Regions from separate parts of the Allobosea vestrisii genome, predicted to be linked through region 1. Evidence: predicted binding sites of a transcription regulator. Region 1 holds the regulator's gene; each other region holds the start of a gene.
The links. The regulator PhoB, encoded in region 1, activates phosphate uptake and scavenging genes when phosphate is short. The targets are predictions, from matches to a motif close to TGTCATNNANCTGTCAT.
Positions count from the first base shown of each region.

Region 2: the regulator PhoB is predicted to act here: its motif matches at 4,082-4,098, upstream of QO058_RS28445 (RNA degradosome polyphosphate kinase).
Region 3: the regulator PhoB is predicted to act here: its motif matches at 4,981-4,997, upstream of QO058_RS03335 (CorA family divalent cation transporter).

Region 1 is NZ_CP126307.1:3,395,232-3,405,447, forward strand. It holds gene pstC (phosphate ABC transporter permease subunit PstC) at 1-189, shown strand, start outside; gene pstA (phosphate ABC transporter permease PstA) at 203-1,093, shown strand; gene pstB (phosphate ABC transporter ATP-binding protein PstB) at 1,128-1,934, shown strand; gene phoU (phosphate signaling complex protein PhoU) at 1,976-2,701, shown strand; gene phoB (phosphate regulon transcriptional regulator PhoB) at 2,731-3,429, shown strand; gene QO058_RS16865 (GcrA family cell cycle regulator) at 3,508-4,059, opposite strand; gene QO058_RS16870 (aspartate aminotransferase family protein) at 4,775-5,995, shown strand; gene argF (ornithine carbamoyltransferase) at 5,998-6,927, shown strand; gene QO058_RS16880 (Hsp33 family molecular chaperone) at 6,927-7,925, shown strand; gene argE (acetylornithine deacetylase) at 8,037-9,212, opposite strand; gene apaG (Co2+/Mg2+ efflux protein ApaG) at 9,209-9,601, opposite strand; gene QO058_RS16895 (2'-deoxycytidine 5'-triphosphate deaminase) at 9,847-10,216, shown strand, end outside.
Region 2 is NZ_CP126307.1:5,752,742-5,762,957, forward strand. It holds gene purM (phosphoribosylformylglycinamidine cyclo-ligase) at 1-59, opposite strand, end outside; gene QO058_RS28425 (CDP-alcohol phosphatidyltransferase family protein) at 308-838, shown strand; gene QO058_RS28430 (AI-2E family transporter) at 913-2,007, shown strand; gene QO058_RS28435 (P-loop NTPase family protein) at 1,994-2,692, shown strand; gene QO058_RS28440 (acyl-CoA desaturase) at 2,697-3,929, opposite strand; gene QO058_RS28445 (RNA degradosome polyphosphate kinase) at 4,212-6,434, shown strand; gene ppx (exopolyphosphatase) at 6,370-7,932, shown strand; gene QO058_RS31610 (bestrophin-like domain) at 7,948-8,766, opposite strand; gene rnd (ribonuclease D) at 8,781-9,920, opposite strand; gene aspS (aspartate--tRNA ligase) at 10,062-10,216, shown strand, end outside.
Region 3 is NZ_CP126307.1:694,743-704,958, forward strand. It holds gene QO058_RS03305 (FliM/FliN family flagellar motor switch protein) at 82-351, shown strand; tRNA gene QO058_RS03310 (tRNA-Leu) at 473-557, shown strand; gene mgtE (magnesium transporter) at 737-2,143, shown strand; gene QO058_RS03320 (glycoside hydrolase family 25 protein) at 2,221-3,156, shown strand; gene QO058_RS03325 (CDP-alcohol phosphatidyltransferase family protein) at 3,161-3,880, opposite strand; partial or broken gene QO058_RS03330 (glycoside hydrolase family 25 protein) at 3,986-4,762, shown strand; gene QO058_RS03335 (CorA family divalent cation transporter) at 5,049-6,044, shown strand; gene QO058_RS03340 (cytochrome P450) at 6,082-7,290, opposite strand; gene QO058_RS03345 (LysR family transcriptional regulator) at 7,390-8,355, shown strand; gene QO058_RS03350 (isovaleryl-CoA dehydrogenase) at 8,499-9,671, shown strand; gene QO058_RS03355 (gamma-glutamylcyclotransferase family protein) at 9,862-10,216, shown strand, end outside.

The DNA of each region.
Region 1 (10,216 bases):
GCCAACCGGCTCTCGGCCTCGGTCATGGATCCGGGCTCGACCATCGCCTCGCGCATCGCCAACGAGTTCAACGAGGCGCTCGGCCTGCAGCTCAACTCGCTGATCGCGCTCGGCTGCATCCTGTTCTTCGTCACCTTCGTCGTCCTCGTCATCGCGCGCATCCTCGTCTCGCGCGTCAAGCGCTACTGAACGGGAGCGGATCATGAGCCTTGCTACCCCCTCCACCGTCCGCAAGCTGCCCGAGGTCACCTGGGGCCGCGTCCGCCAGTCGCGCCGCACCGCCGACCGGCTGATGAAGGTCATCGCGACCGGCTTCACGCTGATCGCAATCTCCGTGCTGTTCTGGATCCTCGGCATGCTGATCGTGAAAGGGCTCGGCGGGCTTTCCGCCACGACCTTCACCCAGGTCACGCCCGGTCCCGGCACGGAAGGCGGCGGCCTCGCCAACGCCATCGTCGGCTCGATCGTGCTGACCTTCCTCGGCATCGCCGTTGCGACGCCGATCGGCGTGCTCGCCGGTACCTATCTCGCCGAATACGGCAAGGGTTCGAAGCTCGCCGACCTGATCCGCTTCATCAACGACATCCTGCTCTCGGCGCCCTCGATCCTGATCGGCCTGTTCGTCTACGTCATCATGGTCGAGCCGTTCCGCGGCTATTCCGGCTGGGCCGGCGGCGTCGCGCTCGGTATCATCGCGATCCCGGTGATCGTGCGCACCACCGAGGACATGCTGCGTCTCGTGCCCGGCCCGCTGCGCGAGGCCGGCGCTGCGCTCGGCGCCCCGCCATCGGTGGTCATCACCTCGATCACCTGGCGGGCGGCGAAGTCTGGCATGGTCACCGGCATCCTCTTGGCGCTCGCCCGCATCGCCGGCGAGACCGCGCCGCTGATCTTCACCGCGCTCAACAACAATTTCTGGTTCTCGCCGAACCTGATCGGCGGTGTCTCCAACCTGCCGGTGACGATCTACCAGTTCGCCTCTGCTCCGTACGAGAACTGGCAGCAGCTCGCCTGGGCGGGTTCGCTGATCATCACCGTCTCAATCCTCGTGCTTTCCATCATCGCCCGGCGCATCGTGCGCGGCGGCAAATAAACCAACACCTGATCAGCGTCCGATCGGAAGGACCATGCAGATGCTTTCGACCCTGGAATTGAGCCCGCAGACGCTGGATGCCGAAGCGCCCGTCCGCATTGCCGTGAAGAACCTCGATTTCTATTACGGCGAGCACAAGGCGCTGAAGAACGTCAATCTCGACTTCCGCGACCGCCATGTCACCGCGCTGATCGGCCCGTCCGGCTGCGGTAAGTCGACCTTGCTGCGCATCTTCAACCGCATCTACTCGCTCTATCCCGAGCAGAAGGCGACCGGCGAAATCCTGCTCGACGGCCGCAACATCATCTCCAACAACGTCGACGTGAACGAATTGCGCTCGCGCATCGGCATGGTCTTCCAGAAGCCGACGCCGTTCCCGATGTCGATCTACGACAACGTCGCCTTCGGCATCCGCCTCTACGAGAAGCCGCCGAAGTCAGAACTCGACGATCGCGTCGAGGGCGCGCTGCGCCGCGCCGCGCTCTGGGACGAGGTCAAGGACAAGCTGAAGAGCTCCGGCATGGGCCTGTCCGGCGGCCAGCAGCAGCGCCTGTGCATCGCCCGTACCATCGCGCAGAAGCCCGAGGTCATCCTGTTCGACGAGCCCACCTCGGCGCTGGACCCGATCTCGACCGGCAAGATCGAGGACCTGCTCGAGCAGCTCAAGACCGACTTCACCATCGTCATCGTCACGCACAACATGCAGCAGGCGGCGCGCATCTCGCAGTATACCGCCTTCATGTATCTCGGTGAAGTCATCGAGTTCGCCGCCACCAACACGATCTTCATGAACCCGCACAAGAAGCAGACGCAGGACTACGTCACCGGCCGCTTCGGTTGACACCCGCAAGTCCGCTCGCCTCCGTCACAGGATACGCCCCGATGTCCGACCATATCGTCCGCTCCTACGACGCCGATCTCGAGGGCCTGCGCCGCAGCCTCGCCGAGATGGGCGGCATGTCCGAGCGCATGCTCGGCGACTCGACCGTGGCGCTGGTGCGCCGCGACACTGCGCTCGCCCAGAAGATCATCAGTGCCGACCAGCGCCTCGACAATCTCCAGCGCGATGTCGAGGAGAAGGCGGTGCTGACCATCGCCCGGCGCCAGCCGCTCGCCAACGACCTGCGCGAGCTGATCTCGGCGATCCGCATCGCGGCCGATATCGAGCGCGTCGGCGACCTCGCCAAGAACATCGCCAAGCGCGCCGTCGCGATCTCCGGCCAGTTCTCGCCGCCGCATCGCGCCGTCGTCGGCCTCGAGCATATGAGCCGCCTGGTCCAGGCCCAGCTCAAGGACGTGCTCGACGCCTATGCGGCGAGCAACGAGCAGAAGGCGATGGATGTCTGGCGCCGCGACGACGAGATCGACGCGCTCTACACCTCGCTGTTCCGCGAGCTCCTGACCTACATGATGGAGGACCCGCGCAACATCACCTTCTGCACGCATCTCCTGTTCTGCGCCAAGAACGTCGAGCGCATCGGCGATCACACCACCAACATCGCCGAGACCATCCATTACCTCGTCACCGGTCAGTCGATCGACGAGACCCGGCCGAAGCTCGATACCACCAACATCCTCGTCGACCTGCCCGCCTCGGCCAATGGCTGAGCGGGCGCGCGCCTGAACGGACGCTAGACATGCCCGCACGCATCCTGATCGTCGAGGACGAGGAGCCGCTGACCCTGCTCCTGCGCTACAATCTCGAGGCCGAAGGCTTCGAGGTCGACAGCGTGGCGCGCGGCGACGACGCCGAATTGCATCTGCGCGATCACACGCCGGATCTGGTGCTGCTCGACTGGATGCTGCCCGGCCTCTCCGGCATCGAGCTCTGCCGGCGCCTGCGCACGCGGCGCGACACCGAGCGCGTGCCGATCATCATGCTGACCGCCCGCGGCGAGGAGACCGAGCGCGTGCGCGGCCTCGCCACCGGCGCCGACGATTATGTCGTGAAGCCGTTCTCGCTGCCGGAGCTGATCGCCCGCATCCAGGCGCTGCTGCGCCGCGCCAAACCCGGCCATGTCGCCGGGCTGCTTGCCGCCGGCGATCTCGAGCTCGACCGCACGACACGGCGCGTCCGCCGGGCCGGCGCCGAATTGCATCTCGGGCCGACCGAGTTCCGCCTGCTCGAATTCCTGATGCAGGCGCCGGGCCGGGTCTATTCCCGGGCTCAGCTGCTCGATGCTGTCTGGGGCCGCGATGTCTACATCGATGAGCGCACCGTCGACGTCCATGTCGGGCGCCTGCGCAAGGCGATCACGCCGGCCAATGCCAAGGACCCGTTGCGCACCGTGCGCGGCGCCGGTTACGCCTTTGACGAAACATTCGCGCGCAGCTGACGCTGCTTCTGCGAGGCGAGCGCTCATGAAAAAAGCCGGCCTCGCGGCCGGCTTTTCTGTTCGAGTGCTTCGCTGTCGTCAGGCGCGAATGATCTTGCGGTCGCGGCGGCGGTCAGCGGCCGGCTGGTAGGCGATGCGGGCATGGTAGGCGCAATAGGGCATTCCGGTCGCCGAACGTCCGCCGCAGAAGCGGAACTCCGGCGTGGTCGGGTCGCCCATCGGCCAGCGGCACATATATTCGCGCAGCTCCATGATCGTGACCCGCTCGGAGAACGGCACGACCACGTCCTCGGACGGAGCCGGCTCGCGCGCGACCTGCGCTTCGGCTTCGATCTCCGGAGCGAACTGCGGGGCAAGTGCGGTATTGCCGCGGGTCAGGCCGGCGCCGCCGCTGCTGTGGTGGCCAGCGGGATGGCTTGGCGGGCGGGCTATCGGTTTGCGCGGGCGCGGCGTTGCCGAGCCCGGGCTCTTGGCGCGGCCCGACAGCCCAAGGCGATGCACCTTGCCGATGACGGCGTTGCGCGTGACGCTGCCGAGCTCCGCCGCGATCTGGCTTGCGCTCAGGCCGTCGTTCCAGAGCTTCTTGAGCAGCTCGACGCGTTCCTCGGTCCAGGCTCCGGCTTCGGTCATGGAGTTGCACCTGTCTTCGTCATGTCCCGCCGGCTGGCCGGCGAGGCATAGGGAAAGATCATGGCGGAATCCGATACCGGCAGCCTCCGTTGCTGAACGGAAGCCGTTACGCCCGGGACTGACGATACTGGAGACGCCGCACGAGATGTCGTATCTGACGAAGAGGACCATACAATATGGCCTGACTCGGCCACAAGAGTCGCCGAATCGTAATCCGGCTTTTCCCCAGCCAATCACTGCAGACGGCGAGACGGTGAGTCTAATCGGCAACGCTGCCGTGAGGTCGGGGCAATTGCAGATGAAGCTTGAGCCCTCATCCTGAGGAGCAAGCGCAGCTTGCGTCTCGAAGGATGTTCCAGCCGGTTCGGGAGCCTCCTGAAGCACCCTTCGAGACGCCGCTATGCGGCTCCTCAGGATGAGGGCTGAGTTCAGGCCCGGTCGCCTGCCGCGAGGTCAGCTGCGATTGACAGGGCAGGGACGGTTTTGCATAGTCGCATCACGCAGCCGCCCCTATCGGGCGGCGCTTATGTTTTTGAGCGATCGGGACTTTCCATCAATGCGGCTTGACGCGCGACGAGACGGCGGGAACGGCCAGCGACGATAATGTCGCCGGCGGGTCGTATCATGCCGGCATCATGCCGCGAGCGCTCCGCATCTCCGTTCCCGACTTGAGGTTCCGCGCTTCCTCCCTGTTTCGCCGCAAGGATTTCGCTCCATGAGCACCACTCCCGTTTCCGCCGCTTCCTCTGTTCTCCTGCCGACCTATGCCCGCGCCCCGATCGCTCTCGAGCGTGGTGAAGGTGCTTGGGCGATCACCGCCGATGGCCAGCGTTATCTCGATTTCGGCGCCGGCATCGCCGTCAATTCGCTCGGCCACGCCCATCCGCATCTGGTCGAGGCGTTGACCCAGCAGGCGCAGCGCATCTGGCACACCTCGAACCTCTACACGATGCCCGAGGGCGAGAAGTTGGCGCGCCGGCTCTGCGAGGCGACCTTCGCCGAACGCGTCTTCTTCACCAATTCGGGCGCCGAGGCGAACGAGTGCGCGATCAAGATGGCGCGCAAGTACCACGCCGCGAAAGGCCATCCCGAGCGCTATCGGATCGTCACCTTCGAGGGCGCCTTCCATGGTCGCACGCTTGCGACCATCGCCGCCGGCGGCCAGCAGAAATACATCGACGGCTTTGGTCCGAAGGTCGACGGCTTCGACCAGGTGCCCTTCGACGACGAGACCGCGCTGAAGGCGGCGATCGGGCCCGAGACGGCTGCGCTTATGATCGAGCCGATCCAGGGCGAGGGCGGCCTGCGCTCGGTGCCGATGCGTGTCCTCAAGCAGCTGCGCGAGCTCTGCGACGAGCACGGTCTGATGCTGATCTTCGACGAGATCCAGACCGGTGTCGGCCGCACCGGCAAGTTCTTCGCCTATGAGCATTACGGTGTCGCCCCCGACATCATGTCGATCGCCAAGGGCATCGGCGGTGGCTTCCCGATGGGTGCCTGCCTCGCGACTGAAGAGGCGGCCTCCGGCATGACGCTTGGCACGCACGGCACCACTTTCGGTGGCAATCCGCTCGCCATGGCGGTCGGCAATGCCGTGCTCGACGTCATCCTGGCGCCGGGCTTCCTCGAGCAGGTCCAGAAGACGGCGCTGCGCCTGCGCCAATCGCTGGCCCAACTCAAGGATCACCACCCGGACGTGATCGAGGAGATCCGCGGCGAAGGTCTGATGCTTGGTCTCAAGCTCAGGACGCCAAACACCGATTTCGTCGCCCAGGCGCGGGCCGCCGGCCTGCTCGTCGTCGCCGCCGGCGACAATGTCGTGCGTCTGCTGCCGCCGCTGATCATCGGCGAGAGCGAGGTCGCCGAGGCAGTGGCGCGGCTCGACAAGGCGGCGGGCGCGGTCGAGGCCGAGCTCACCCGGCCGGCGGCTGAATGAGCATGGAGACTCCAGTGCGTCATTTTCTCGATCTCTCGGACTTCTCCGCGGGTGAACTCCGCGCCATCCTCAAGGCCGGCGAGGCGATCAAGACCCGTCGGCGCACGCCCGACGCTGCCGGCGATCGTCTGCTCGAAGGCAAGGTCATCGCCATGATCTTCGAGCAGCCCTCGCTCCGGACCCGCGTCTCCTTCGATGTCGGTATCCGTGAGCTCGGTGGCTCGCCGATGATGGTCACCGGCCAGGAGATCGAGCTCGGCGAACGCGAGACCATCGCCGATACGGCACGCGTGCTCTCGCGCTATGTCGACGCGATCATGATCCGTATGCTCGACCATGATGCCGTGGTCGAAATGGCGAAATACGCAACCGTGCCGGTGATCAACGGCCTGACCAAGCGCCAGCATCCCTGCCAGGTCATGGCCGATGTCATGACCTTCGAGGAACGCAAGGGCTCGATCAAGGGCAAGCGCATTGCCTGGACCGGCGACACCAACAATGTCCTGACCTCCTGGGTTCATGCCGCTGGCCGGCTCGATTTCGAGCTCGCCATTGCGACGCCTGAAGAGCTCGCGCCCCCGCCTGCATTGCTCGATTGGGCCCGCGAGCAGGGCGCGAAGCTGCAACTGACCAGCCGGCCCGAAGCCGCGGTCGAAGGCGCCGACTGCGTCATCACCGATTGCTGGGTCTCGATGGGTGATCAGGAAGGCACGCGCCACAACCTGCTGCGGCCCTATCAGGTCGACGAGCGGCTGCTCGGCCGCGCCGAGAAGGACGCGATCTTCATGCACTGCCTGCCGGCCTCGCGCGGCGAGGAAGTGACCGATCAGGTCATGGATGGTCCGCAATCGGCGGTGTTCGACGAGGCCGAGAACCGGCTGCATGCCCAGAAGGGTATCCTGGCCTGGTGCTTCGGTGCGGTGGCGGCCTGATGGCTGACAGCTTGCCAGCGGGCGCACCCGATGATCGGGTGCTGCCTTTCGCGGTGCCTGAGCTCGACGTGCGCGGCCGGGTCGTCAGGCTCGGCCCTTCGCTCGACCAGATCCTCGAGCGGCACCATTATCCCGAGCCCGTCGCGCGCGTCCTTGCCGAGGCTGCGGCGCTGACCGTCATGCTCGGAACCACGCTCAAGGGTGAAGGCCGTTTCCAGCTCCAGACCAAGAGCGACGGACCGATCTCGATGCTGGTCGTCGATTTCAACGCGCCCGACTGCTATCGAGCCATGGCCCGCTACGACGCCGACCAGCTGGCAGCTGCGATCGTCACGAATGCGGTCTCGACCGGCGAGTTGCTCGGCAAGGGTCATCTCGCCATGACCGTCGACCAGGGCACGGAAGCGACGCGCTATCAGGGTGTCGTCGCGCTGGACGGTCAAAGCCTGGAAGAGGCCGGCCACCAGTATTTCCGCCAGTCAGAGCAGATCCCGAGCCGCATTCGCCTTGGCGTCGGCACGGTCCTGACCGGGAGCGGCCTGGCCTGGCGCGCCGGTGGTCTGATCGTCCAGTTCATGCCGAATTCGCCCGATCGAATGCGCGCCGCCGACCTCCATCCCGGTGATGCGCCGGAAGGGCACGAGATCCTTGCCGCCGACAATGATGACGGCATCAGCGACGACGCCTGGGCCGAGGCGCGCTCGCTGGTCGAGACGGTAGAGCATCACGAACTGCTCGATCCGCTGCTGGAGAGCGAGCGCCTGCTCTACCGGCTGTTCCACGAGCGCGGCGCCCATGTCTTCGAGCCAGTCGCGGTGCACGAGGCCTGCCGCTGCTCGCGCGAGCGCGTGCTCGGCATGCTCAGAGGCTTCTCGGCCGACGACCGCAAGGCGATGATCGCCGATGACGGCACGCTCGGCGTCACCTGCGAATTCTGCTCTCGCCGCTACAGCTTCGACCCGGCCGAGGTCGAGGTGGAGATCTCGGCGGGGCCATAACACGCGTCATGCTCGCCCTTGTGGCGAGCATCCACGTTTTGAACACAGCCCTCTCACGCATTGAAGCGAAGACGTGGATGGTCGGGACAAGCCCGACCATGACGGTATCGCTTACGCCCGGCACTCGGCCATCAGCCGGCGCATGAAGGCTTCGCCCGCGGCGAACTGCTCCAGCGTGATGTACTCGTCCGGCTGATGCGCCTGGTCGATCGAGCCCGGGCCGCAGACGATCGTCGGCAGTCCCGCGCGCTGGAAATGCCCGGCCTCGGTCGCATAGGCGACGGCGATGGTGCTGTTGCGCCCGGCAAGGCGCATCACGAGCGTCTCGGCTTCCGAGCCGGGATCGGGCGCCAGGCCCGGCACGTCCGAGCTCATCACCGTCTCGATCGCCGCCGATGGCGCGGTCCTGCGCATGCGCGCCAGCACCTCCTGCGACAGCGCGGCGAAGCGGGCCGGCACTTCCTGCGGGTTGGAGCCCGGCAGCGTGCGCACCTCCCAGGCGAGATCGCAGCGATCGGCCAGGATGTTGCGGGCGATGCCGCCATGGAACTTGCCGATATGGACGGTGTCGTAGGGCGGATCGAAGCGGCCGCTCTCGTCGAGGCGGCCTTCGTGCTCGTCGGCCATGGCGACGAGCCCAGCGGCGAGCCGCGTCCCGGCATGGATCGCGCTGGCGCCAAGATGCGGCTTCGAGGAATGCGCCGCAAAGCCGGTGATGGTGGTGAAGAAGGTCCGGATGCCCTTATGCGCGTCGGCGAGTTCGAGCGAGGTCGGTTCACCGACGATCACGGCGCGCGGCCGCGGCAGGCTCTTGCCCATCGCGGCGATGCCGTCGACGACGCCGAGGCAGGTCACCTCCTCGTCATAGGAGAAGAACAGGTGGATCGGCGTCTTGAGGTTCGCAGCGAGAAAATCCGGCACGAGCGCAAGCGCCAGTGCGACGAAGCCCTTCATGTCGACAGAGCCGCGGCCATAGGCCTTGCCGTCCTCGACATGCAGCGTGAACGGATCGCGCGACCAGGCCTGGCCTTCGACCGGCACGACATCGGTATGGCCGGAGAGGACGACACCGCCCTTGTCCTGCGGGCCGATCGTGGCGAACAGCGCGGCCTTGTCCCCTGTCGCATTCGGAAAACGCACGGATGGCACGCCCCAGCCCGCGAGGTAGTCCTCGACGAAGGCGATCAGGTCGAGATTGGATTTATGGCTCACCGTGTCGAAGGCGACGAGGCGGGCAAGCATATCGAGCGGCTGGTAGCGCTGCCCGGTCGGTGTTGTCGCGTTCAATGCAGGACCTTCTTCACATAGGGCGAGTCGAGCGGGAAAAGCGGCACCTCGACATCGAAGATCACGCCGTCCTCGCCGAGCATGGCGTAGAAGCCGCGCATGCTGCCGTCGGGCGTCATCAGCGGGCAGCCGGAGGTGTAGCTGAAGCGCTCGCCCGGTTGCAGCACCGGCTGCTGGCCGATCACGCCGTCGCCGCGGACCTCGTGCACCTCGCCGCGCCCGTCGGTGATGAACCAGTGGCGTGTCATCAGCTGCATGGTGCGCGGCGAGAAATTCTCGATCTCGATCGTATAGGCCCAGAAATAGCGGCTCTGGTCGGGCGTGGACTCAGAGTCCATGAACTTGGGCGAGGCGGTTACGCGCACGCCATGCGTTTCGGCCTGGTACATGATCGCGGTTCCGTGCCGGCAGGGCGGGAAGGCCTTGTTATGACTTGGCGCGGCGCAGCGTCAATGCCATCAGCCGGTTGTACTTGCGGGCCAGCCCGGCGGCGAGCGGGCATGTGGACAACGCGACGTCGGACTCGCCAGCCGCGCTCCGCCGCGGCAAGAAGAACGGTCAATCTCGCGGCGGGCTTAGCTTTGCGCCGCACTTCACAAGGTGGTCTGATAGCGCCATGGCAAATGCGCCTGACATGCTGGCTGAAATCGCGACTGCCCCGGCTTCGCTCGCCGGCCCCTCCGGCGTGCTGCCGCGCCAGGACATCCGCAAGCTCGTCCAACGCAACATGCTCCGTTCGACCTCGGGCGCCTTCGCCGAGAGCCAATACCAGCCGGCCAGCCTCGACCTGCGCCTCGGCCACAAGGCCTATCGGGTGCGCGCCAGCTTCCTGCCCGGGCCCAACAAGAGCGTCGCGCAGGTGCTCAGTGAACTCACCCAAGACGAAATGTCACTTGAAGGTGACGGTGCCATCTTGGAAAGGAACTGCGTTTATGTCGTCGAGCTGATGGAGTCGCTGCACGCATTGCCGACGAGCATCTCCGCTTTCGCCAATCCGAAGAGCT
Region 2 (10,216 bases), 2.4 Mb from region 1:
GCATCGATGTCGACGCCCGCCTGCGCATAGGTCAGCCCGTTGGCGCCCGGTTTCGTCATCGGTGTTCGCTCCTAAAGCCCGTTCCGATCGGCTTGCTACGCAAGCTGATCGGTAAAACGGTCTTTAAACCAAAAGTGAGAGACGGATTCACCGATCAGGTCGATACGACCTGATCGGATCCGGCCTCAGCTGCCGCGAGCGAATAGGCAAGCGCAAGGCGGGGGGCAAGCCCTTCCGCGAAAGCGTTTCGCACTTCTCCCGCCCATGTTCTACCCTGAGCTGCGATTCAGCCGGCAGGTTTCCCGCGATGACGCTTCCGAACCTGATCACGATCGGCCGCCTGATCCTGGTGCCGCTGGTGATCGTCATGATCATCAACGGCCGCTGGGACGAGGCCTTCTTTCTCTTCGTCGCTGCCGGCGTCTCCGACGCGATCGACGGCTTCATCGCCAAGCGCTTCGACATGAGAAGCGAGCTCGGTGCCTATCTCGACCCGCTCGCCGACAAGGCGCTGATCGTCTCGATCTACATCACGCTCGCCATCGTCGGCATCATCCCGGTCTGGCTGGTGATCGTCGTCGTCTCGCGTGACCTGATGATCGTCACGGCGGTGATCTTGTCCTGGCTGATGGCGAGGCCGGTGACGATCGCGCCGATTGTCGTCAGCAAGCTCAACACCGCCGCCCAGCTCGTTTTCGCGGCGCTTGTGCTCGGCTCGAAATCCTTCGGCATCGACGCCGGCGCGGTGATGCCGGCGGCGCAGATCGTCGTCGCAGCCTTGACGCTGGCCTCCATGGGCGCCTACCTCACCCTCTGGCTGCGGCACATGGCAGGTTGATCCAGCACCTTGGATGATCCGGGACGGATCACCATAATCAGGGCGCCGCGAGGCGGCCCCGTAGAGGCGAGTGCATGAGTCTTCAGCGTCAACTGCTCTTCTGGGCGCTCGCCCTCGCCATCCTCGTGCTCGGGTTGATGCTGTTCAGGGATGTGCTCCTGCCCTTCATCGCGGCGCTGGCGCTGGCCTATCTGCTCGATCCGCTGGCCGACCGGCTCGAGCGCTGGGGGCTCAGCCGGCTCACCGCGACGATCGCAATCCTCTGCCTCTTCCTGCTCGTCTTCGTCGTCGGGCTGGTCCTGCTGGCACCGCTGCTCAGCCAGCAGCTCGCGGGCCTGGTCGCGCGGCTGCCAAGCGACGCCGCCAAGCTGCAGGCTCTGATCATGGAGCGCGGCGCGCCACTTCTCGAACGGTTTGGCGGCGCCAAGCTCGCGCAGGACGCCCAGAGCTCGCTCGGCAATCTCGTCGGCGAAGCGACGAACTGGGTGGGCAAGCTGCTGGGGTCGCTCTGGTCGGGCGGCACCGCGATCATCGGCGTGTTCTCGCTCTTGGTGCTGACCCCGGTCATCGCCTTCTACCTGCTCGCCGACTGGGACCGCATGGTTGCGACGGTCGACAGCTGGCTGCCGCTCGATCATCGCGACACGGTCCGCGGCCTGTTGCACGAGATGGACACGGCCATCGCCGGCTTCCTGCGCGGCCAGGCCCTGGTTTGCCTGCTGCTCGGGACATTCTATGCGATCGGGCTGTCGCTGGTCGGCGTCAATTTCGGCGCGCTGATCGGCATCATCAGCGGCTTTCTCTCCTTCATTCCCTATGTCGGCTCGCTGACGGGGCTCGTGCTCTCGGTCGGCGTCGCGACCGTGCAGTTCTGGCCGGACTGGACGATGCCGCTGTTGACGCTCGCCGTCTTCGCCGTCGGCCAGTTCATCGAGGGCAACATCCTGCAGCCCAAGCTCGTCGGCGACTCGATCGGCGTGCACCCGGTCTGGCTGATGTTCGCGCTGCTCGCCTTCGGCTCGCTCTTCGGCTTCGTCGGCCTGCTGCTCGCCGTGCCGCTGGCGGCGGTCATCGGCGTGCTGGCGCGCTTCGTGCTGCGGCAGTACCTCGCCAGCCCCTATTACCGCGGCGATGCCGGTCGGCCGCCCGAGCCCCATGTCGAGCTTTGAGCCGCCGGTGAAGCCGCGCCAGCTCGCCTTCGACCTGCCGGTCGACAGCCGGCATGGCGTCGAGGATTTCCTCATCGGGCCCTCGAACGAGCAGGCCTATGGCCTGATCGAGAGCTGGCCGAACTGGCCGGCGTCCTGGCTGCGCCTGATCGGGCCGGAAGGGGCGGGCAAGACCCATCTCGCCGCGATCTGGGCGGCGCGCGCCCATGCCTGGACGGTGTCGGCGGCCGAGCTCGACGAAGCCAAGGTCCCGCATCTGACCTCCGGCGGCGCGCTGGTGATCGAGGATTGCGACCGCGTCCCGCTCGACGAGCCGGCATTGTTTCATCTGCTCAATGCCACCAAGGCGCGCGGCGCCTCCGTGCTGCTGACGGCGCGGACCGAACCGGCTCAATGGGGGCTGAAGGTGCCGGACCTGCTCTCGCGCCTGCGGCTGGCACCGCAAGCCGAGATCGCCGCGCCTGATGACGCGCTGCTGCGCGCGCTGCTGGTCAAGCTCTTCGTCGACCGTCAGCTCATCGTCGACACCAGCACGATCGAGACGCTGGCACTGCGGATGGAGCGCTCCTTCGCCGCAGCGCGCGACCTCGTCGATGCGCTCGACCGGCTCTCGCTCGAGCGCGGCCGGCGCGTCACCCGCGCCATGGCCACCGAGGTGGTCGCCTCGCTTTTCCCGGACGAGTGACCGCTCAGGCCTTCGCCGTATTCGCGGCGCCGGTCAGGCGGGCATGGATCGTCTCGATCAGGAGGTCGTGCGCCCGCGCCGCGATCGCGTCGAGCGACTGGGTCTTGACGAACATGGCGGCAGCCTTCTCGGCCAGCTCTTCGCGGCTCGGCAGGGTCGGCATGTGCCATTGCGCGATCGCGTCCTGCGCCTGCGCCTGCATCGCATGCAATTGCTCGCTGGCCCGCACCTGTAGCGCGGTAAGTGCCTCGCGGAACTCGGGGAGCGTCAGCGTCGGAAGGTGCAGCTCGGGCAGGCCGGGCACGTTGGCATAGGCGTCGCGCACGGACTGAACGATGCGCTCCACCGGGACGGAGGCCGCGAGCCGCTCGGCCGAGCGCTCGATCACGCGCGGCGGCAGCGCCTGCGAGCGCTCGACGACGGCCTGTGGCGGCGCCTTCAGGTCCCAGACCAGGCGCAGCTTCGACAGGCCGAGGATGAGGTAATAGGTCGGATCCCACTGCCACCAGCGAAAGCCCTGGCGGACGCTGTACTGATAGGCGTGGTGGTTGTTGTGCCAGCCTTCGCCCATGGTGATGATCGCCAGCCACCAATTGTTCCGGCTCTCATCGCCGGTGACGTAGTCCTTGTCGCCATGCACATGCGCCAGCGAGTTGATGCAGAAGGTGCCGTGATGGACCGCGACCGTCGACCAGAAGAAGCCGACGAACAGGCCGGTCCAGCCGTCGATGGCGAAGCAGGCGATGGCGAGCAGCACCGCCGGAAGCAGCTCGAAGCGGTGCAGGAAGCGCAGCTCCGGGAAGCGGGTCAGGTCGGTGACGGTCGAGGTGTCGCAGCGATCGTGGCCGTTGCTGAAGATCCAGCCGACATGCGAGTAGAAGAAGGAGGTCAGCACCGGCGAATGTACGTCATGCTCGGTGTCGGCGAAGCGGTGATGGTGCCGGTGCTTCGAGGCCCACCAGATTACGCTCTTCTGCGCCGTCGACTGGGCGAGGAAAGCGAGCACGAACTGGCCGATCCGGCTGGTCTTGTAGGTCCGGTGCGAGAAGTAGCGGTGATAGCCGCCGGTCACCGCGAACATGCGCAGCCAGTAAAGGCCGAAGGCGAGCCAGAGTGAGGTCGCGCTGACGCCGCTCCAGAGCGCGCCGAAGCAGGCGAGATGGGCCAGCACAAAGGGAATGGCCGAAGGGTAGACGATGTCGCCGTGATCGTCGGCGTGCTGGAGTTTCTCTGACAAGTTCGTTCTCTAAAAGTGCGTCTGGAGGCATGCGAGATTCACATGCCGACCAAACAGCAGGGGCGGGACTGGCGCAAGCGCCGTCAGCGTCGCAGCACAGGAAATGGCAGGCGGCGGTCGGTCGAAGCCGTTCATGACGTTTCGGCCTCGCTTGTCATCGAACCGTCACGCTACGATGGCTTCAAGACGAGGGCGGTCGCAACGGCTGCAAGCAAAACGACACAGAACACAGCTACAGGACCGGCAGTGGCACGAGCGGCATCGACAGCGAGAGCGAAGCGAATGACCCAAGATGTGGCGGAAGCGCCGGTCCAGGCAACTGCGGCTGCGGCCCCGGCTCCGACAGCGGCGGTCCTGCAGATTGACGAACAGCTTCGGCAGTCGCCGAAGCGCTTCATGAACCGGGAGCTGTCCTGGCTGCAGTTCAATCGGCGGGTGATGGAGGAGGCCTCCAACCGCAACCACCCGCTGCTCGAGCAGCTGCGCTTCCTCTCGATCTCGGCGAACAATCTCGACGAGTTCTTCATGGTGCGCGTCTCCGGCCTGCGCGAGCAGCTCAAGGCCGGCGTGGTGACGCCGAGCCAGGACGGCTTGAGCCCGGCCGAGCAGCTCACGGCGCTGGGCGAGGGGGTCTCGTTGCTGACCCGCGACCAGCAGACCCGCTGGAGCGAGCTCAAGCACGACCTGGAGGCGAACCGGATCGTGCTGTTGCGGCAGGTCGATATCGGCGCGCAGGATCGCATCTGGCTGGAAGACCGCTTCCTTCACTATGTCTTCCCGGTGCTGACGCCGCTGGCGATCGACCCGGCCCACCCGTTCCCCTTCATCCCGAATCTCGGCTTCACCATCGCCCTGGCGCTTGAACGGGTCAGTGACGGGCGGGCGCTTGACGCGCTGATCCGCGTCCCGGTGAAGATCGACCGCTTCATCGAACTGCCCGATCTCGCCCGTGAGGGCGTCCAGCGCTTCATCATGCTGGAAGATCTGGTCGCGCTCTTCATCGGCAAGCTCTTCCCCGGCTACGAGGTCAAGGGCACCGGCTCCTTCCGGATCATCCGCGACTCCGATCTCGACATCGAGGAGGAGGCGGAGGACCTGGTCCGCGTCTTCGAGACCATGCTGAAGCAGCGCCGTCGCGGCGTCGTCATCCGGCTTGAGCTCCATTCCGACATGCCGGCGCATCTGCGCAGCATGATCATCCGCGAGCTCAAGGTCGATCCCGACGAGATCGTCGTGGTCGATGGCATGATCGGCCTGAACGAACTCTCGCAGCTCGTCGGCGTCGACCGTCCGGATCTGAAGTTCAAGCCCTACAATGCCCGCTTTCCCGAGCGCATCCGCGAGCATGGCGGCGACTGCTTCGCCGCGATCCGCCAGAAGGACCTGATCGTCCACCACCCCTATGAGAGCTTCGACGTCGTCGTGCAGTTCCTGCAGCAAGCGGCGCGCGATCCCAATGTCGTCGCGATCAAGCAGACGCTGTATCGCACCTCGTCGAACTCGCCGATCGTCCAGGCGCTGGCTGAGGCTGCCGAGGCCGGCAAGTCGGTGACCGCGCTGGTCGAGCTCAAGGCGCGCTTCGACGAGGAAGCCAACATCCGCTGGGCCAAGGATCTGGAGCGCGCCGGTGTTCAGGTCGTCTACGGCTTCATCGAGCTCAAGACCCACGCCAAGCTCTCGATGGTGGTGCGCCGCGAGGCCGGTCAATTCGTGACCTATTGTCATATCGCGACCGGCAACTACCACCCGATCACGGCGCGCATCTACACCGACGTCTCCTTCTTCACCGCCGACCCGGTGATGGCGCAGGACGTCGCACGCATCTTCAACTTCATCACCGGCTATGCCGAGCCGGCCGAGCTCGAGCGCATGGCCGTCTCGCCGGTCAATCTGAAGAAGCGCCTGCTCGACGACATCGCCGAGGAGGTCGCGCATGTGAAGGCGGGCCGTAAGGGCGCGATCTGGGGCAAGTGCAACTCGCTGGTCGATCCCGAGATCATCGACGCGCTCTACGACGCCAGCCAGGCCGGCGTGCAGATCGACTTTGTCGTGCGCGGCATCTGCTGCCTCCGGCCGGGCGTGCCGGGCCTCTCCGACAATATCCGCGTCAAGTCGATCGTCGGGCGTTTCCTGGAGCATACCCGCGTCTATGCCTTCGGCGCCGGTCACGGCATGCCTTCGGCCAAGGCCAAGCTCTACATCTCCTCGGCCGATTTGATGCCGCGCAATCTCGACCGCCGCGTCGAGGCGCTGACTCCGATTCTGAACGCGACGGTCCACCAGCAGATGCTCGAACAAATCATGCTGGCGAACTTTCTCGACAACGAACAGAGTTGGACCATCTTGCCCGATGGCGGCTCGCGACGCATTGTCCCGCCATCGGCCGAAGAGTCGTTCAACGCCCACAAGTATTTCATGACGAATCCGAGTCTGTCTGGTCGTGGAAAATCTCTCTCGAGTTCGAGCCCGCGCAGCCTCTCCCGCCGCGCCAGCAAGAAGGCCTGAGCAGGCGCCGAGCCGGCTGAGCGTCGGCGACACCGTCGCGATCATCGACATCGGCTCGAACTCGGTCCGCCTCGTCGTCTACGAAAACCTGTCGCGGGCTCCCGCGCAGGTCTTCAACGAGAAGGAGATGGCAGGCCTTGCTCGGCAGGTCGCGTCGACCGGCATGCTGCCGGCGGATGCGATCGACAAGGCTTTGTCGGCGCTGGTGCGCTTCCGCATCCTGTGCGAGGCCATGCATGTCGGCGAGCTGCGCGTCATCGCCACGGCGGCGGCCCGCTATGCCAAGAACGGTCCTGACTTCATTACGCGCGCCGAGGCGGCCGTCGGCCAGCCGATCGAGCTGATCTCAGGCGACCGCGAGGCCTATCTCTCGGCGCTCGGCGTGATCTCCGGCTTCGATCAGCCGCATGGCGTCGTCGGCGACCTCGGCGGCGGCTCGCTCGAGCTCATCTCGGTGGACGGTGACAAGGTTGGAGCGGGGATCAGCCTGCCGCTCGGCGGTCTCGCGCTGATCGACCGCTCCGGGAACTCGATGAAGGCGGCCGAGAAGATCGTCCGCGACGATCTCGACCATCACCCGCAGTTGGCGGCGATGCGCGGGCGCGATTTCTACGCCGTCGGCGGCACCTGGCGCGCGCTCGCGACCCTGCACCAGCGCCAGTCGGGCTATCCGCTCAACGTCATGCACGGCTATATTGTGCCGGCCCGCGAGGCGAGCGACTTCGTCCGCCTCGTCGAGCGCGCCGACGCCTCGATGCTGGAAGCGATCGAGGCCGTCTCCTCCGCCCGGCGCCCGCTGCTCGCCTATGGCGCGCTGGTGCTCGACCAGATCATCAAGCGCGGCCGGCCGCGCAATGTCGTGATCTCCGCCAATGGCGTGCGCGAAGGCCTGCTGCACGAGCAACTCGACAAGGGCGAACGCTCTGCCGATGCGCTGCTGCGCGGCGCCGAGGATTATAACCAGCTGCGCGCCCGCGATCCGCGCCACGCCGAAGATCTGATCGCCTGGACCAATCAGCTTGTCGCCGGCGCCTATCCAAATGACGACCCGGCGCTGCAGCGGCTCCAGCTCGCTGCCTGCCTGCTCTCCGATATCGGCTGGCGCGCCCATCCCGACTATCGCGGCGAGCAGACGCTCAACGTCATCGCCCATGCCTCGTTCAGCGGCGTCGACCACGCCGGCCGCGCCTTCCTCGCGCTGACGGCGTTCTATCGCTATGCGGGCCTGAAGGCCTCGGCGCCGGCGGTCGAGGGTCTGCGGCGGCTGCTGACGACACGCCTGCTCGAACGCATCCATATCCTCGCCGCCGCTTTCCGGGTCGCCTATCTGATCTCGGCCGGCATGCCCGGAATCCTGTCGCGAGCACCGCTGACTTGCGTCGACAGCCGCCTCGTCCTGCGCCTGCCGGATGATCTGAGGTCGCTGGCGAGCGAGCGCGTCACGGGGCGGCTGAAGCAGCTCGCGAAACTACTGGGGCGTGAGCTCGATATCCGCTGAGCGGCAAGACCCGATCTAGCGCGTCATCAGCCCCTGGAACGCGGTCGGCTGGATCGATATCCGGCCGATGAACGGGCGATCATGCGCCAGGATGACGAAATAGGCCGCGGAAACCACCACCACATAAAGATGCGCGGCCACGATCTGCATGCGGAAAGCATGGCTGTTGCAGATGATGATCGAGAGCATGGTGGCCGTCGAGATCAGCCACATGGCGCACCATTGCGCCCAGGTGATGCCGGCTATGGAAGCCGCCAGCCTTGCGAGCCGCGCATGGCGGATTTCGAGAAGCTGGTTGAGGAGCGGCGCGTAGGCCGCCACCGCATTCTGCCGGGAGACCAGCTGGATCGCCCCGAGCAGGTGCTTTTCCGATTTATCGAAGATCTCATCGTTGAGAGGCGTGCTTCTGGCCATCGCTGGCCAGTCGATCGCGACGACCTCGTGCAGATAGGCCTGCAACCCGTTGGCCAGCTCGGACCGCGTCTCCTCGGGCAGCACCACCGATAGCGTCAGCGCCGTCTCCACTGCATCGGCCTCGCGCTGGACCGCGGTGCGCGCCGAAACGGCGTCGTTCCAGATGCCGGCCGCGGAGAAGGCGACGATCAGGGCGAACAGCCCGCCGCAGGTGTTGATGATGGAATCGCGGATCGGCAGCGGCTCGTCCAGGCGATAGCCGAGACGTGGAATGGCAAAGCGCGCGAGGCCGATCAGGAGCCAGCAGGCCGCGACGCTGAGCGCCAGGACCGCGAGGGAACATCGCCGCCAGCGGCAGTTGATGGAACAGGATGAACACGTCGCCCCCGAACTCCGCCGGCGCTCATACGACAGCAGCAGACCTGATGGCGGCCCTAGCCGACCGTGACCCGTCCGCGCACGATCCTGAGCGCCAGCGAGCCGTTCTTCAGCGCCAGCGCCTTCTCACCGAAAAGCTCGCGGCGCCAGCCCTTCAGAGCCGGCACGTCGGCCTCGTCGTTGCTGGCGATCTCCTCGAGGTCGTCGCTGGAGGCGATGATCTTCGGCGCGACGCGCTCGGTGTCGGCGGTCGCCTTGAGCAGGACCTTGAGCAAATCGAGCACGGCACCGTTGCTCGGTCGGCCGCGCTCGCGCTCGAGCCGGGGCAGGCTGTGCGGATCGAGCGCCAAAGCGCGTTCGACCGCCGCCAGCACCTCGCCGCCGGAGCGTGAGCGCTCGAAGCCGTTCGGCACGGAGCGTAATTCGGCCAACGCCTCGGTCGAGCGTGGTGCACGCTGGACGATATCCATGAGGGCGTCGTCCTTGAGCACGCGCTGGCGCGGCACGTCGCGATGCTGTGCCTCGCGCTCGCGCCAGGCGGCGAGCTCCATCAGCACCGCCAGCTCCTTCGGCTTGCGCAGGCGCCCCTTGAGTCGCTGCCAGGCGTTCTCCGGCTTGACCTCGTAGGTTCCCGGCGAGTTGAGCACCGCCATCTCTTCGGCGACCCAGCTCTCGCGACCGCTCGCGGCGAGATCGGCCTGCAGCGCCAGGTAGACGTCGCGCAGATGGGTGACGTCGGATTCGGCGTAGGTCAGCTGCGCCTCGCTGAGCGGGCGGCGCGACCAGTCGGTGAAGCGCGAGGATTTGTCGACACGCGCCTTGGCGAGGTCGTTGACGAGCTGCTCATAGCCGACCGAGTCGCCATAGCCGCAGACCATGGCCGCGACCTGGGTATCGAACAGGGGCGTCGGCAGCACACGGCCGAGCATCCAGACGATTTCGAGGTCCTGCCGGGCGGCATGGAAGACCTTGACCACGTTCTGGTCTGTCATCAGCCCCATGAGCGGCGCAAGATCGAGGCCCTCAGCCAGCGGGTCGACCATCACGGCCTCGTCCGGCGAAGCCATCTGAACCAGGCAGAGCTTCGGATAATAGGTCGTCTCGCGCAGGAACTCCGTGTCGACGGTGACGAAGGGGTGCGCGGCGAGGCGGGAGCAGGCGGAGGCGAGCTCGTCGGTGGTGTTGATCAGATTCATGGCAGGCGCTCTTAGCAGATGAAAGCGCGCCATGTCGCGGGCGTTCTTGACAAGCGAGCCGCGCGCGTGTGGTTACGGCGCCAAATCGCTTGCGTGCCCGCTATCGGCCGCACGGACGCCCGGAAAGCTGAACCCGTGACCTTGCATCGCTACCGTTCCCACACCTGCGGCGCTCTCCGCGAGAGCGACATCGGCGCCTCCGTGCGCCTGTCCGGCTGGTGCCATCGCATCCGCGACCATGGCGGCGTTCTGTTCATCGATCTTCGCGACCATTACGGCCTGACCCAGGTCGTGAT
Region 3 (10,216 bases), 2.7 Mb from region 1:
TTCGCCGCTGCTCATGCGCCGGTTTCCGCGTCGCTGGCAAGTTCGTGGAATCATTTTGAAGTAGGTCTGCGGAGGCGGGTTTTGAAGGCTGATCTCGATCACGTCGCGGTAGAGCTGACGGTGGTGCTCGGCTCGGCGCAGATGCCGATCTACAAATTGCTGCGCATGGGCCGCGGCGCGATCATCGAGCTCAACGCGACCGAGAACGACGAGGTCCAGATCCTCGCCAACAACCACCCCTTCGCCAAGGGCCATGTCGTCGTCGCCGGAACGCGAATCTCGGTCGAGATCACCGAGATGCTGAAGCGCCCGACCGTCTACTCGCTCGAGACCGTCGCCGACGCGGCCTGAGCCTTCTTCCCACAGCCGTTACGTTTTTCCTGATCGCAGCTCTTGTAGCCGGGAACTCGATTTGCTAGACCCGCGCCGCTCCGGAGTTCACCGCCAAAGCGCGGTGCCCTTAAGAGCCGCTGCGGTCATGGCGGAATTGGTAGACGCACTACCTTGAGGTGGTAGCGGGGAGACCCGTGGAGGTTCGAGTCCTCTTGACCGCACCAGTTTAGAGCGAGAGCTCGTGAAACGGCGATCCGCAAGGATCGCCGTTTTTCGTTTCGGATGCATCGAATCCGCTTTCGGTGCGTTGCCTTGTCGTGGCGGCACTGACACAAGGGCGCTGGCGCGTTCCGGCGCGACTCTCCTGCCCCGAATCCCCTCCCCTCGAATCGCGGAGCGACCCATGGCGGAAGCCGAGCACGCTCCGGACGAGACGCGGGAGCGCCAGGTCCGTGACGAGGACGGCGCGATCGATTCCGGCTTCGTCGAGCAGGTCTCGCAGGCCGTCCTGCTTTCCGACGTCACGACGCTGCGCAAGCTCGTTGCCGAACTGCACGAGGCCGATCTCGGCGACCTGATCGAGGCGCTCGATGCCGAGGAGCGGCCGAAGCTGATCTCCCTGCTCGGCAACGATTTCGACTTTGCCGCGCTGACCGAGGTCGATGACGCCGTCCGCGAGGAGATTCTCGAGGAGCTCTCGCCGGAGACGGTCGCCGAGGGCGTGCGCGATCTCGACACCGACGACGCGGTCTACATCCTCGAAGACCTCGACGAGGCCGACAAGCGCGAGATCCTGGACAAGCTGACGCCGGCCGAGCGGACGGTGCTGCAGCAGGGTCTCGACTATCCCGAAGACTCGGCTGGCCGGCGCATGCAGCCCGAGGTGATCGCTGTGCCGCCGTTCTGGACCGTCGGCCAGACCATCGATTTCCTGCGCGAGACCAAAGAGCTGCCTGAGCGCTTCTTCGAGATATTCGTCGCCGACCCCAGTCATCGTTTCGTCGGCACCGTCAGACTTGACCAGCTGTTGCGCACCCAGCGTCCGGTCAGCGTCGCCGATCTCGTCGAAGACGACCGCCGCGTCGTGCAGGCCACCGACGACATCGAGGACGTGGCGCGCATGTTCCAGCGCTACAACCTCGTCGCCGCGCCGGTGATCGACGCCGCCGGCCGGCTGGTCGGCGTCATGACCATCGACGACATCGTCGACGTGATCGAGGAAGCCGGCGACGACGACGTCAAGCAGCTCGGCGGCGTCGACGCGGAAGAGGAGATTTCCGACTCGGTGCGCCAGGTCGCGCTCGGCCGTTTTCGCTGGCGCTTCATCAGCCTGATAGCGGCCTTCGTCAGCGCTTCCGTGATGGCGATGTTCGAGGAGCAGCTCGGCAAGCTCGTCGCGCTCGCCGTGCTCGCCCCGATCGTCGCCAGCCAGGGTGGCAATGCCGCGACCCAGACGATGACCGTGGCGGTCCGCGCACTCGGCACCGGCGAGCTCGGCGGCTGGAACATGGGCCGCTTCTTCCGGCGCGAGATGATTGTCGGCGTGCTCAACGGCGTCGCCTTCGCGCTCATCACCGCATTGGTCGCCGGCTTCTGGTTCGGCAATCCCATGCTCGGCTCCGTGATCGGCCTCGCCATGGTCGCGACGTTGATCATCGCGGCGCTCGCCGGCGTCGCCGTGCCATTGGCGCTCGACAAGGCCGGCATCGATCCGGCGATCGCGTCCGGCACCTTCGTCACCACCATCACTGACGTGGTCGGCTTTTTCTCCTTCCTCAGCATTGCGACGCTGCTGCTGCGTCTGACCTGACATCCGCGGAAAAACCGGTAACGTAAACCGGGCGTCAAGCTTTCTCCTTAATTGTCCGAGAAATGACCGCCCGCCGCATGAAAACCCTTTCCCTCGCCCCTTTCGCGCTCCTCGCCGCCCTGACGGTTCTGGGCGGCTGCGTTGGGCTGGATAACTACCCGTCCAAGGGCGATGCACGCCCGCATCCCGGCGTCGAGGCTGCCAGGCAATACCCGATCCAGGGCATCGACATCTCGCGCTGGCAGGGCGAGATCGACTGGGCCTCGGTCAAGGCCGCCGGCACCCGCTTCGTCTACATCAAGGCGACCGAGGGCGGCGACCATGTCGATCCGGCTTTCCAGAGGAACTGGGAAGGCGCCCGCCGGGCCGGCGTGCCGCGTGGCGCCTACCACTTCGTTTACTGGTGCCGCCCGGCGCATGAGCAGGCGGTCTGGTTCAAGCAGCAGATCCCGAACGATCCCGACGCGCTGCCGCCGGTGCTCGACCTCGAATGGAACGGCCACTCCAAGACCTGCCCGAAGAAGGTCGAGCGCTCGCTGGCGCTGGAGAAGATCCGGCTGATGCTGACCGAGCTCGAGCAGCTCACCGGCAAGAAGCCGGTGATCTACACAGACATCACCTTCCACAAGGACATTCTGGAAGGCGAGTTTAACGACTACCCCTACTGGATCCGCTCGACCGCTGCGAAGCCAGAGGTCCGCTACAACAACCGGCCCTGGGCCTTCTGGCAGTTCACCACCACCGGCCGCGTCCCCGGCATCAGGGGCGATGTCGACCGCAACGCCTTTTACGGCAATGAAGGCGAGTTCACCGGCTGGCGCGAGGGCCGCTTCGACATCGGCACCCGCACCTGGACGCGCGAGCGCCGCGTGCCGCCGCAACCGAGCCCCGGCCCGGAGCATACGCCGGTGGCGACGATGCCGGGCGCCAGCAGGACAGTGGCCGCAGCCGCCTTCCAACCAGCGCCAATCGGCCAGGTCGTCGAAGACGAGCCGGCGCCGGAATCCGAGTAAGCGCCTATCCGCGCCGCACCCTGGCGCGCGCCAATCCCAATCCGACGAAATAGCAGGCCGCCAGCGCCAGCCCGGCCTTGCTCCAGGCATCCGGCGCCATTCCCTGCCAGATCGTAGCAACGGTCGCCGCGCCCCATAACGCCAGCACCGCCAGCGTCAGCCCGCGCCAGCGGCGCACCCGCACCGGGTGCACGAACACGACCGGCAGGAACATCAAGACAGTGGCGATCAGGATGACCAGCAGCGCCAGCCAGACCGGTGGCGTGAAGGCGACGATATAGAACACGACGATATTCCAGACTGCCGGGAAGCCGCGGAACCACCAGTCGTCGGTCTTCATGCCGGTGTCCGCGAAATAGAGCGCGCTCGCCAGCGTCACGATGAGGCCGGCGATGATCCCATAGGGCTGCGCCATCACCTCCGGCCGCAGCAGCATCGCTGCCGGCACGAAGACATAGGTGACGAAGTCGACGACGAGGTCGAGCTGCGCGCCGTCATAGCGCGTCGCCCGCTCCTTCACAGCGAAACGCCGAGCCAGCGGCCCATCGACCGCATCGACGACCAGCGCCACGCCCAGCCAGGCGAAGGCCTGCGCCAGGTCGCCCGTGAAAACCGCCTGGAGCGCCAGCAAGCCGAGCGCGGCGCCGAGCGCCGTCAGCACGTGGACGCCATAGGCCAGGACCCGGCTGCCCTTGTCTTTCCCCGCGCCCTCCGGGTCCTCCATCGCCAGCCTCCCGCCGGTTAACCAAGCCTGAAGCCGGCCACTCGAATGCTAACCACCTCTTAACTCGGCCGCCGCCTATCCTTTTCCCGCAAATGGGAGACAAGCATGGCGCGGCGCGCTGAGACCAGTCCAGAAGCGCGGCCAGCCACAGCTTTGCCCTTGCCGGCGTTTGCCGCGGCCATTCTCGGCCTGCTCTGCGCCGGGCCCGCACTGGCGCTCTACCCGAAGAAGGGCGATTCCTCCCCCCACGCCGGGGTGCGCGATGCACGCCAGCGCTCGATCCAGGGCATCGACATCTCGCGCTGGCAGGGCGAAATCGACTGGGCCAAGGTCAAGGACGCCGGCACTCGCTTCGCCTTCATCAAGGCGACCGAGGGCGGCGACCATCTCGACCCGAGCTTCCGGCGCAACTGGGCCGGAGCGAAGGCAGCTGGCGTGCCGCGCAGCGCCTACCACTTCGTCTACTGGTGCCGGCCGGCCAAGGACCAGGTGCGCTGGTTCAAACGCCACATCCCGCGCGACCCGGACGCTCTGCCGCCGGTGCTCGACGTGGAGTGGAACGGCGAATCCGCCAAATGCGGCAAGAAGATCCCGCGCGAGAAGGCGCTCGCCAAGATCCGAGAGATGCTCAGGGGCCTGCAGGAGCACACCGGCAAGAAGCCGATCATCTATACCGACATCACCTTCCACGAGGACGTGCTCGAAGGCGAGTTCAACGACTACCCCTACTGGCTGCGCTCGACCGCCGCCCCGCTCAAGCACCGCTATGAGCGCAAGCAGTGGGAGTTCTGGCAGTTCACCACCACCGGCCGCGTGCCCGGCATCACCGGCGACGTCGACCGCAACGCCTTCTTCGGCACGGAACGCGAATTCGCCGCCTGGCGCGACGGCCGCTTTGACATCGGCGCCCGCAAATGGCGCGGCGACGAGCCCAAGGTCGCCACCACGCCGAAGCCCCCCGGCCAGTCCCGCAGGACTGAGGACGCCGAAGGCTGCCGGCAACACGCCGCTGAAGTTCGCCCCGCCCGGCAAGATTCCGAAATCGGCGCAGGCACGCGACGTCGCCACGACAGGCTCGATCGACCGCGACTGACGACGAGCGTCGCAAAACCGTCATCTGACAGGCGCTGATGCGACATCAGCGTGCCAGCCAGAATGCGGAATACTAATGTTGCCGGACATCCAATCGCAGACGGGCATCGTCTGGGCCTACCGTTTCGACGCTAACGGCACGCCTGAACTGCTGCCGCGCGACGAAGTGCCGACGCTCGCGCCGGTAGAAGGCTTCGTCTGGCTGCATCTCGACCTCGTCCACACGAGGGCCCAGGCCTGGATCGATGAGCAGAGGGCTCTTCCGCCCGCGGCGCGCGAGCTCCTGCTCTCGCGGGAGACGCATCAGCGGCTCGACCATTCCGCCAGTCTGGTCTGGGGCATCGCCCATGACCTCACCCGCGACATTGTCGACCGCACCGACCATATCGGCACACTCGCCTGGGCCGTCGGCGAGCGCTTCCTGCTGACCGGCCGGCGCGAGGCACTGCAATCGATCCGCAAAGCCGTCGAGGCCCTCAATGCCGGCGAGCAGATCGCCTCTCCGGCCGAAATGTTCGAGCACATCATCGAGTACCTGATCGACGACGTCACCGACGCGGTCGTGCGGCTCTCCGACGAGACCGACAGCGTCGAGGACCAGATCCTGCTCGACAAGCTGGAGAACGGTCCACAGCGCGTCGGCTCCGTCCGCCGCTCCGCCGTGCAGTTGCACCGCCAGCTCGCCGGCCTTCACCTGCTGTTCCGGCGCTTCGCCGAGACGCCGTCGGGGCGCTCGGCCCCGGAAGCGATCCGGGCCAGTGCCTTGCGACTTCTGCTACGGGTCGACACGCTGCGCCAGGACATCCAGTCGGTGCAGGACCGGGCTCGCCTGCTGCAGGACGAGATTGCGGTGCGCTCCGCCAACCAGACCAACCGGCAGCTCTACGTGCTCTCTATCCTGACGGCGCTCTTCCTGCCGGCGACCTTCATCACCGGCCTATTCGGCATCAATGTGAAGGGGCTGCCCTGGGTGGAATCGGATCTCGGCGCCGAGATGGTCACAGTGGCCTGCCTCGCCGCCTCGATGCTGACCCTGTTCCTGCTGCGTCGGCGCGGAGTGATCGGGCGATAGCGGCGTTAGGCGCCAGTTCTGGATATCGATCTTGCCCTCAATCCTTGAACAAGGGCGTCCGGACATGTCCGGACGTGGCATAGGCCAACGATGCCGCGAGACGGTCGAGAGGCACGCGCCAGGCCAGCAGGTGGCCGACTGCGATCTCGACGAGCAGAGAGGCGGCCTTGTCCGCCGGGCAAGCGTGGGCGCCAGCGCCGAATTCGAAGGATTTCCGGTTCGCCCGCGCAATGTCGAGCCGATCGGGGTCGGGGTTGAGCGTGGGATCGCGGTTGGCCGCCGCCAGCAGGACGATGATCATCTCGCCCTGGCGCAGCCTGTGACCGGCGATCTCGCCATCGCGCGCCATGAAGCGAAAAGTGCTGCTGGTCACGGTGTCGTGCCGCGCCACCTCCGCAATGAGCGGACGCAACAAGGCCTTGTCGGCGTCGACCTTCGTGCACAACGCCGGATCTCGCGCCAGCGCGAGAAGGGTCGATCCGATCAGCGACGCGGTCCCGGCATAGCCCTGGATCATGTAGCCAATGGCGTTGACGATCACATCCTTGTCGTCGCATCCGAGGCGCGTCGCCTCCCGGATCAGCGCATCGAAGAGCGGCCCTCGCCGCTCGGGGTCGTCCGCTAGCGTGCCCACAAGGTCCAGCAGCGCTTTCGCGCCGCGATGCCCGCGCGCGATCATCTCGGGTGTCGCTGTCGGGATTCCGGTTCCGACAGCCGCTGCGGCGGCGCCATAATCGCCGAGCCAACCCATGACGTCGCCGAAGTGCCTCTGGGGGATGCCGAGCAGGCGAGCGATGACTTGCACCGGCAGCGCGAACATGAACCGGGTGATCCAGGCTTTGTCACGGACCGGCCCCAGCTCGTCATAGAGTTCGGCCGCACGCCCCCGCGCAATATCCGACACCTGACGAAGGTCGATGCTGGCCAAAGCGCCCGCTACCGCGTCCTTGAGGTTGCCGTGTGCCTCATCGTCGCGCAGCCGCACAAGCCGACCGAAAATTTCGGCTGCTGCGCCGCCGCGTAGCGCCTCTGGGACCGGCTCGCTCAAAGGACGGGTGAGACAGACCGGACTGGCCAGGACCTCGGCGACGGACGCGGCGCTCGCAGCCACCCACCAGCCATTGATCTCGTCTCGGAAGAACGGCCGCTCTCGCGCGAGACGGGCATAATAAGGGTACGGATCCGGATGAGACGGCGCCGCGCGAACATGGGCGGGATCACCGTCTGTCGAAGTCATCACCTGCATCTCTGGACACCATCCGGTTCGCGCCTCGCGCCTTCGTAATGCTGCTTGCGGGGCCATCTGTCGAAGTCATAGTATCGCTAGTGCCGATCAGCTTTTTGCATGAGCATGGACAGCGAAGCCCTCGAGACCTTTGTCACCATCCATCATGCCAACGGGTTTTCCCGCGCCGCTGAAATCCTCGGCCGCTCCCAACCGGCGATCAGCCGGCGCATCGCGCTGCTGGAGGGCGAACTCGGCGTGCCGGTGTTCGAGCGAGCTGCGGGTGGAGTGGTGCTCAGTGAAGCAGGCGGAGTGCTACTGCCCCATGCCGAACGCGTGCTGGCCGCGCTGCGCGATGCGCAGAGCGCGATCGAGGCGATGCGCACGGGCGATGCCGGCCATGTCGCGCTCGTCACCGTCGGCACGCTTGCTGGATCGAACCTCACCGCGGTGCTGAAACGCTTCACAGCCGATCACCCTGGAATCGATCTGTCGATCAGCACCGCCACGAGCGCCGAGGTCAGCGAGCTGGTGAGGCGTGGCGAAGCCATGATCGGACTGCGCTATCTTCTCGATGTCGCGCCCGACCTCGTCTGCGAGCATATCGCGTCGGAAACCATGGCCGTCGCATGTGCCCCCGAACATCCTTTCGCCGGCACGTCCCTGGCGTCGATGTCGGCCTTGCGCGACGAGCGCTGGTTCGCCTTCCGCAATGCCTACGATCTACGCGAAAGCTTCGCGGACAACATATTCGCACAGTTTCAGGCATGCGGGATCGGCGAGATCCGCTGGACGCCCGTCGACAGCCTCAACGCGATGAAGCGATTGGTCGAGGCTGGCCTTGGCCTCGCGCTATTGCCGGAAAGCGCGATCGAGGAGGAGCTGCGCACCGGTTCGCTGGCCACCATCGTGATCTCTGACCTCAAGGTGGCCAATCCCGTCTATGCCGTCATTCGCCGAGGTGGCTATCTCAGTCCCGCCACTCTCAATCTGCTGTCGCTCCTGAGAAGTGAAGCGGGCCTCGTCAATCGCTCGACTGTGCGGGACGCGAACCGACCACCGCAGGCAGCTCGGCTACCCACGTAAAGCGATCGCTCGCATTGCCCTGCTCCATTTCCTTCGCGGCACTTGCGCATCGGTGCAGAGCCATCTGTCGCCGCGTGCCCACTGACTTAGGCTCCAACCGCGCTATAACCGGGCAAACGCCCTATCCAAGCCGGGAGGACATCATGCTCGCCAACGCGCCCCGCCCCTTCAACTTCGACCTCGGCGAGACTGCCGATGCGATCCGCGACACCGTCCATGCCTTCGCGCAGGAGAAGATCGCGCCGCGCGCCGAGGAGATCGACAAGACCAACCAGTTCCCGCGCGATCTCTGGCCGCAAATGGGCGCGCTCGGCCTGCACGGCATCACCGTCCCGGAGGAATATGGCGGCGCCGGCCTCGGCTATCTCGAGCATTGCGTTGCGATCGAGGAGGTCTCGCGTGCCTCGGCCTCGGTCGGCCTCAGCTACGGCGCTCATTCCAATCTCTGCGTCAACCAGATCGCCCGCAACGGCAACGCCGCCCAGAAGGCGAAGTACCTGCCCAAGCTGATCTCCGGCGAGCATGTCGGCGCGCTCGCCATGTCCGAGCCCGGCTCCGGTTCCGATGTCGTCTCGATGCGGACCAAGGCGGTGAAGAAGGGCGACCGCTATGTCCTGACCGGCAACAAGATGTGGATCACCAACGGCCCGATCGCCGAGACTCTGGTGGTCTACGCCAAGACCGATCCGGAGGCCGGCTCGCGCGGCATCACCGCCTTCCTGATCGAGAAGGGCATGAAGGGTTTTTCGACCCATCAGAAGCTCGACAAGCTCGGCATGCGCGGCTCCGACACCTGCGAGCTCGTCTTCGAGGAGTGCGAGGTTCCCGAGGAGAACGTGCTCGGCTCGGTCGGCCGCGGCGCCAACGTGCTGATGAGCGGGCTCGACTATGAGCGCGTCGTGCTCTCGGCCGGTCCGCTCGGCATCATGCAGGCGGCGATGGACATCGTCCTGCCCTATATCCACGAGCGCAAGCAGTTCGGCCAGTCGATCGGCGAGTTCCAGCTCGTCCAGGGCAAGGTCGCCGACATGTATGTCGCGATGAACTCGTGCAAGGCCTATGTCTACGCCGTCGCCAAGGCCTGCGACCGTTCCGAGACCACCCGCGAGGACGCCGCCGGCGCCATTCTGATCGCCGCCGAGAAGGCGACGCAGCTGGCACTCGACGCGATCCAGCTGCTCGGCGGCAATGGCTATATCAACGACTACCCGACCGGCCGCCTGCTACGCGACGCCAAGCTCTACGAGATCGGCGCGGGAACCAGCGAGATCCGGCGCATGCTGATCGGCCGGGAGCTGTTCAACAAGACGAAGTGAGGGGGCGCGACGCTTTCTTCCTTCTCCCGGATGGGAGAAGGTGGCGCGGAGCGCCGGATGAGGGCCTGCCCTAACCGCAGAAGGCGCAGCGGCCGTTGCGTTTCAATAATCAGCGGCGGTCCCTCACCCCTGCCCCTCTCCCATACGGGAGAGGGGTTTCCCCGCGCTCTGCGACCAAGCGAACGAGCCTATGCCCCTCTACTTCGCCTACGGCCTGAACATGGACGTCGCCGGCATGGCCCAGCGCTGCCCACGCTCGAAGGCGCTCGGCCTCGCCTGTTTGCCGCGCCATCGCTTCATCGTCACCACCGACGGCTATGCCTCGGTGGTCCGCGACCCGCGCGAGAGCGTCCAGGGCGTGCTCTGGGATTGCGCGCTCGGCGACATCCGCACGCTCGACAAGTTCGAGGAGCTCGCCAGCGGGCTCTATGTGAAGATCAGCCAGCCGGTCATCGTCGAGGGCGGCGCGAAGCGGGCGCTGATCTATGTCGGGCGCAGCGGCACGCCCGGAAAACCCAGGCCCGGCTATCTTGAACAAGTCGTCG